DNA from 3 places in the Micromonospora sp. A200 genome. Region 2 is predicted to be linked to each of the others. Evidence: riboswitches for the same ligand, from Rfam matches in the RefSeq annotation. Region 2 holds a riboswitch; each other region holds the start of a gene.

Region 1 (2,258 bases), on a different contig from region 2:
TGCTCGCCGGGCCGTCGCGCTGCGTCGTGGGCCGGTCGGCGACATCCCGGGTACGTCGGTGCGCGTACGGCGGGGCCCGTCCGCCTCGGACGGGCCCCGTCGCGGCTCGGTCAGTAGACCGACAGGTGCACGTGGTTGGTGTGGTCGCTGGACGGGTCCCCGCCGGCCCCGCTGTACGACTTCCACCCGCTGCTGGGCAGCCAGATCTGCCGGTACCAGATCACGTACAGCACCCCGAGTCGGTCGGCGTTGCGGACGTGGTACGCGGCCAGGTTGTTGCCGTACGTCCGGTCGCCGCCGGTCGCGTCCCCGCCGAAGCCGCTCTTCTGCGCCGCGAAGTCGCAGGCCCGGCCCTTGGGGTGCTCGCCCGACCCGCTGGGCCGGTAGCAGGAGACGTACCGGGTGAAGCCGGCCGCCTGGCTCTGCTTGAGCGCGTTGAGCATGCGCGGGGTGATGCAGCCGTTGGCCGGGGTCGGGTCGTTGACGCTGCACGACTCCGAGGGCCAGGACCCGTCGGGGTTGCGCGGCGCCGCCTTGGCGTTGGCGGTGGAGGTACCCGCGGTGGAGCCGCCGCCGGCGCTGGCGGCGGGCTTGTCGGCGGCGGCCACCGCCAGGGCCCGCTCGGCCTGCTGCTTGCGCTTGGCCATCACCGCGACCTGCTTGCGCTCCTCGACGATCTCCTTGTCGAGCGCGGCCCGGGTGCGGGTGGCGTCGTCGCGGGTCTGGATCAGGTTGCGCAGCTCCCGGTCCTCGTTGGAGGCGACCGTCTCCAGCGCCGCCGCCCGGTCCAGGAAGCCTTCGGGGCTGGAGCTGTTCAGCAGCGCCGACACCGGCCCGAGCCGCCCGGTCCGGTACGCCACGCCGGCGATCTCGCCGACCTTGCCCTGCCGGACGGTCAGCTCCGACTCGATGGTCTTGAGCTGGTTGCCGAGCTCCTGCTGCCGCTTGGTGGAGCGTTCCAGCGCGGCCTTGGCGTCGATCCAGCCCTTGCTGGCCGCGTCGAGCTGGGCGCGCAGCGCGGGGGTGCCGCCCTCGGGGTCGCCGGGGGCGGCGAGCCGGGTGGCGGGGGGAGCGGCGGTCGCCGGGACCGGCGCGGACGACACCCCGAGGGCGAGCGTCGCGACGACCGCGGCCGCCAGCCGTGCGGTGGTACGTCGTACGTGCATGCACATGTCCTTCCGTCAGCCGCCGACCGGGTTAGCTGACGGGTTCGGGACGGAAGATCCCTACCGCTGACGCGGATGCACCCCACGAACATGGTTCCCCGGCTCGCCCTGGCAGGCGATTAGGCGGCGGCCACCGCCGGCACCGGAGGGTGCCGCCTGGCGGAGGCCGGAACCGAGCCTACCGGTACGGGTGTGACACCCGCCCGTTTCGTGACTCAGGGTACTGGAGTGAACCATGGTGTAGGTGACACAATGGGACAATAGGTGCCCGATTTCGTCACCACTCGACCTGCCCGCAGGCGCCGGGGGCGGCCCCCGGCTCGATCTGGAGGGTGGCGTGCTCGATGTGGAAGTCCTCGTGCAGGGCGGTGCGGGCGGCGGCCAGCACCGTGCCGACCTCGGCGCCGGGGACCATGGTGAGGTGGGCGGAGGCGACCTCCATGCCGGAGGTGAGCGTCCAGACGTGCAGGTCGTGCACCTCGGCGACGCCGGGGACGGCGGTCAGCCGGTCGTGCACGGCGGTCACCTGCAGATGCTCCGGAGCGGCCTGGACCAGGATGCGCACCGCCGCGCGGCCGAGCCGCCAGGTGCGGGGGAGGATGAACAGGCCGATCGCGACCGCCACCGCCGGGTCGGCCCACCACCAGCCGGTGCCGGCGATGAGCAGCGCGGCCCCGATCACGCCCAGCGAGCCGAGCAGGTCGCCGAGCACCTCCAGGTACGCCCCGCGCAGGTTGATGCTCTCCCGCGCCCCCTCGCGCAGCAGCGCGAATGCGACGAGGTTGGCCAGTAGGCCGAGCACCGCCACGGCCAGCATCGGCCCGGTCCGCACCTCCGGCGGGTCGCCGAACCGGCGGACCGCCTCGATCAGCACGTAGATCGCCACCCCGCTGAGCAGGACGGCGTTGGCGAGCGCGGCCAGCACCTCCAGCCGGTAGAGCCCGTAGGTGCGCTGCGGGTCGCGGTCGCCGTGCCGGGTGGCGGTGATGGCGGCCAGCGCCATGCCGATGCCGAGCACGTCGGTGAACATGTGCCCGGCGTCGGAGAGCAGGGCCAGCGAGCCGGTGCCGAACGCGGCGACGGCCTCGACCA
Region 2 (2,258 bases):
CCGGGCGGTCTGGAACGACCGTACCCAGGCGGCCACGGCCGGCCCGAACACCCCGTCGGCCGTCAGCCGGGCCCCGAGGCGGTTGGCGACGGCCTGCAACTCCCGGACGTCGCCGCCCCGGCAGCCGGCGCGCAGCACCCGGTCGCCGAGCCGCGCCGTGGTGGCGGTGGCGATGCCCCACGGGTGGCGGCTGTCCTCCAGGCTCCGCTGGTGGCTGACGCTGACGTGCAGGTGCTTGTCGTGCGGGTTCGGCCCGGTGTACCGGGCCGGCCGGAAGCTGCGGGTACGGCTCCAGATCTTCCGGTCGTAGATGACGTACTGGGTGGACGGATGGCTGACGGCCTGCCGGACGACCAGCAGCGGGTCGATCCCGTCGACGTCTACGTCCACCGCGTTGACCGACTGGTCGTCACTGTCCGGATTGTGGTCCGAGCGGCGCGCCTGGTGACTGGCGTCGCCCAACCAGCCGTCGGACTTGCGGTCCCGCTGCGGCCATCGGGTGTCTATCTCCTCGCGCAGCACCCGCAGCGCGGGCGCCAGGTGCACGCCCATCTCACTCCTCCTCTTCCAGCGCGGCGGCCAGGTCGAAGTCGACCTCGTCGCCGGCCAGGCTCTCGGGGTCGTCGTCCTCGTCCAAGGTGGCGACGAGGTAGTCGGTGTCGATGCTGACGGTGTCCATGGAGGTCCTTCCTCTTGCGGATGGTCGGCCGCCGCGAACCGGGGCGGACCGTGCCGGCCAGGGCGCCGGCGCCCGGCATCCGACGCGTCGGCGCCGCGGCCGCGCTCTGCTCCTACCGTGCGAGTCGGCGGCCGGGCTGCCCAGACATGAGTCGCCAATCAGCGGCAACGCTGACCGTCCGGCGGCGCGGGCCGCCGATCGAGGCCGCCTGACCAGCGAAGACGGCGAGGCGACGGCACCTGATCCGCCGCTCGGAGCGAGGCTTTCGGCCCAGTCGTGACAGGTTCCCGACCAGCCCTTGTAGAGCACCGCCGACCAGCCCGCAACTCGAAGCAGGGAGCCGTCGCTCAGCCGGGTGAAGAACTTCACAAGAGGTGGGCAATCGCCCGAAACAGTTCCTAACGTCGTTCGTGTTCGCGATCGCGGACACCACGGCCGGTAACGCCTAATCCATGCCGCCGGCCGGCGGGACCTTTTCAGTGGGCATGGAGCGGGGGACCCACACGTTCCTCGGTGCACGTCACCTCGGGGTGAAGCCGCCCACGGGCGGCCGGGCTCCTCGGCCCGAACCCGACAGCTCACCTCGTCGGCGTGGAGGAATCCACATGGCAACTGAATACACCGCCCGTCACCGACGGGTCAGCTCGCGCCGCATCGCCGTCGGCACGCTCGCCGTCGGTGCGGTCACCGGGGTCGCCGCCGTCCTGGCGCCGGCGTCGCCGGCGAGCGCCGCCAGCGTCAACTGGGACGCGATCGCCCAGTGCGAGTCCGGCGGCAACTGGCACATCAACACCGGCAACGGCTACTACGGCGGCCTGCAGTTCTCGCAGAGCACCTGGTCCGGCTACGGCGGCAAGAAGTACGCCTCCCGCGCCGACCTGGCCAGCCGCGGCGAGCAGATCGCGATCGCCGAGAAGGTGCTCGACGGTCAGGGCATCGGTGCCTGGCCGACCTGCGGCAGGAAGGGTGGCTCCACCAAGAGCTACTCCACCACCTCCGAGAAGGCGGAGAAGTCGCAGAAGTCGCAGCGGCGCTCCGGCTCGTCGAAGGCCACCTCCACCGAGCGGTCCTCGCGGGAGCAGCACAGCACCCGCAGCCAGCGGCGCAGCGCGCCGGCCGGGACCGGCGACGTGTACGTGGTGCGGCCGGGTGACACCCTGTCGCAGATCGCCGACGCCCGGGACCTGGCCGGTGGCTGGCAGGCGCTGTACGAGCGCAACAAGCGCGTGGTCGGCGCCGACCCGGGGCTGATCTTCCCCGGTCAGAAGCTCAGCCTCTGACGCGTCACCGCCTCGCACGAGGGACAGACCGTAGCGACGCCCGGCCGGCCCGTTGCCGGCCGGGCGTCGAGGTCTGCCGTGGCGCACCGTCGGCCCGCTCGGCGCGGTGTCGCTCCGGACGCGCCGGGCGGTGCGCTACGGCCGGTCGGTCGCGCCACCGCCGGGTACCGGGAGCGTCCCGCGCCCGGTCGCGAGCACGGCCGACCGCGGAACCCGACGGGCCCGCCGCGGTGCCGGATAGGGTTGACCCCGGTGTGCCGGGAAGTCTGGTCGGCGATGGATGACGCGACCCCTGCCGA
Region 3 (2,258 bases), on a different contig from region 2:
ATCGACCCGGGCTTCTCCGGTCACGTGACGCTGGAGCTGTCGAACGTGGCGAACCTGCCGATCACGCTCTGGCCCGGGATGAAGATCGGCCAGCTCTGCATCTTCCGGCTCTCGTCGCCGGCCGAGCACCCGTACGGCTCCGCCGTCTACGGGTCGCGCTACCAGGGGCAGCGCGGGCCGACCCCGAGCCGCTCCTGGCAGAACTGGCGCACCTGGCCCACCCGCTGACGCCGGGCCGGGCCCCCGGAGCCTCCGGGAGCCCGGCGCGCGCTCAGCCCGGCCGGCCGTAGCTGTTGACCGGCCCGTCGTCGACCCGCTTCATCTTGACCGGCTGGCCCGCCTGGGAGGCGTGCACCACCCAGCCGCCGCCGACGTACATGCCGACGTGGTGCAGGTCGGCGTAGTAGAAGACCAGGTCGCCGGGGCGCAGGTCGGCGCGGCTGACCCGGGGGGTCACCTGGCGCTGCTGGCGGGCGTTGTGCGGCAGCGAGACACCGGCCTTCGCCCACGCCGCGAGCATCAGCCCGGAGCAGTCGTACGAGTTCGGGCCCTCGGCGCCCCAGACGTACGGCTTGCCGATCTGCGCGCAGGCGAACTTGACCGCCGTGCCGGCCGGGCCGCCGGGGTAGCCGGCTGGGCACGGGGCCGGGCGCAGCGCGCCCCCGCCACCGTTGCCGTACACCTTGAGCCGCAGTTTCTGCAGCCGGTCGATCTCGGCGTTGATCTGCTTCTTCTTCGCAGCCAGCTGGGCCTCGGTACGGGTCAGCTGGGCGACCATCTCGTCCAGCGGCGCCTTCTCCGCGGCCAGCTTGTCCCGCAGCTCCTTGACGACCCGCACGTCGCGCTGCTGGCGCTGGGCGAACCGGTCGAGCATTTCGAGCTGGTCGACCATTTCGGCGGGGGAGCTGCTGCCGAGCAGGGCGTTGACGGCGGAGACGTTCTCCCCCTTGTACGCCTCGGCGGCGAGGCCGGTGACCTGGTTCATCGCGAGGTCGACCTGGAGTTGCAGCGGCTCGATGCGCTTGGCCAGCGCGTCGGCCTGCCGGCGCTTGGCGGTCAGGTCCTGTCGGGTGGCGTTGTGCTGCTCGATGATCGGTTCGAGCCTGTTCCAGTCCTGGTCGATCTGCCGCTCGATCTCGGCGACCGAGGGGTCGGCGTGGGCCGCCGTGGCAGCGCCGGTCATTACGACGGCGGCACCGGCGAGGGCGGCGAGGACGGTGGTGAAGCGGGACCAGCGTGGGCGCGGCGCAGCCGTCAGCCGGGCGACCTGGGTCGACCGGTACGACGGTGGCCGCGGGGCATGGTGTGCCACCGGGCTCCGGGCTCCTTCTTCCGCGACCGCCTACCGGGTTAGCTGACGGGTTCGGGCGGGAAGGGAGCGCCCTACCGCAGTGGCTGCGGATTCACCCCGGCGTACCTGGGTCCCCGGCTCGCCCGGAGGCGACTCGGCGGTGTCGGCCACTGCCACCCGGGTTGGACGGACCTGTCGCGGCCGACGAAGGACCAGAGTAGAGACGACCGTTATCGATCCGCAACCCGCCATGCCGTGCCGGGTCCCCGAGATGCGAAACCCCCGGTCGGATGACCGGGGGTTCGCGGTGGTTCTGATCGGTCAGTACGGTCGCCGGAAGCCGGCGACCGGCATGTAGTTGATGCTGGTGACCTGGACCGGCTTACCGGTCCGGGGAGCGTGGACCATGATGTCGTTGCCCAGGTAGAGGCCCATGTGGTGCAGGTCGCTGAAGAAGAAGACCAGGTCACCGGGGCGCGCCTCGGAGCGCGGGATGGCCTTGCCCTCGTTCCACTGGGCGCCGGTGTGGTGGGTCAGGTAGATGCCGGCGGCCTTGTAGGCGTACTGGGTGAGGCCGGAGCAGTCGAACGAGTTCGGCCCGTCGGCACCCCAGACGTACGGGTCGCCGACCTGCTGGCAGGCCACCCGGATGGCGGTCTGCGCCTTGGCGCTCACCACACCGTTGATGGTCGGGCAGCCGGCCACCTTCACGGTGGTCTTCGGCATGGACGCCTGCAGCCGCTTGATCTCCGCGTTGATCTGCGTCTTCTTGGCCGCCAGATCCTTTTCCTGCTTGACCTCGGCGGCGATCAGCTCGTCGAGCTTGCGCTTCTGGTCGTCGTACTTGCGCCGGACGGCGAGGACGCCCTCCAACTCCTTGCGCTGGTGGGCGGCGAGACGGTCCAGCATGGTCAGCTGCTCGGCGAGCGTGCCGGGCTGGTTGCTGACCAGCAGCGCGCCGATTTCC

The links. Region 2 has a riboswitch for cyclic di-AMP ahead of M2302_RS05000 (transglycosylase family protein). Riboswitches for the same ligand answer to the same signal wherever they lie in the genome.
Region 1: linked by a shared signal. The riboswitch ahead of M2302_RS11960 (hypothetical protein) and the one ahead of M2302_RS05000 (transglycosylase family protein) in region 2 are both predicted to bind cyclic di-AMP.
Region 3: linked by a shared signal. The riboswitch ahead of M2302_RS17570 (C40 family peptidase) and the one ahead of M2302_RS05000 (transglycosylase family protein) in region 2 are both predicted to bind cyclic di-AMP.

What each region holds. Positions count from the first base shown of each region.
Region 1 covers NZ_JARXXY010000010.1:40,090-42,347, reverse strand. Annotated here, with positions in the region: gene M2302_RS11960 (hypothetical protein) at 111-1,166, opposite strand; cyclic di-AMP (ydaO/yuaA leader) riboswitch at 1,171-1,302, opposite strand; gene M2302_RS11955 (cation diffusion facilitator family transporter) at 1,444-2,258, opposite strand, start outside.
Region 2 covers NZ_JARXXY010000003.1:280,870-283,127, forward strand. Annotated here, with positions in the region: gene M2302_RS04990 (peptidoglycan-binding protein) at 1-552, opposite strand, end outside; gene M2302_RS04995 (hypothetical protein) at 554-679, opposite strand; cyclic di-AMP (ydaO/yuaA leader) riboswitch at 1,112-1,286, shown strand; gene M2302_RS05000 (transglycosylase family protein) at 1,285-1,959, shown strand.
Region 3 covers NZ_JARXXY010000016.1:139,163-141,420, reverse strand. Annotated here, with positions in the region: gene dcd (dCTP deaminase) at 1-228, shown strand, start outside; gene M2302_RS17570 (C40 family peptidase) at 272-1,312, opposite strand; cyclic di-AMP (ydaO/yuaA leader) riboswitch at 1,325-1,461, opposite strand; gene M2302_RS17565 (C40 family peptidase) at 1,613-2,258, opposite strand, start outside.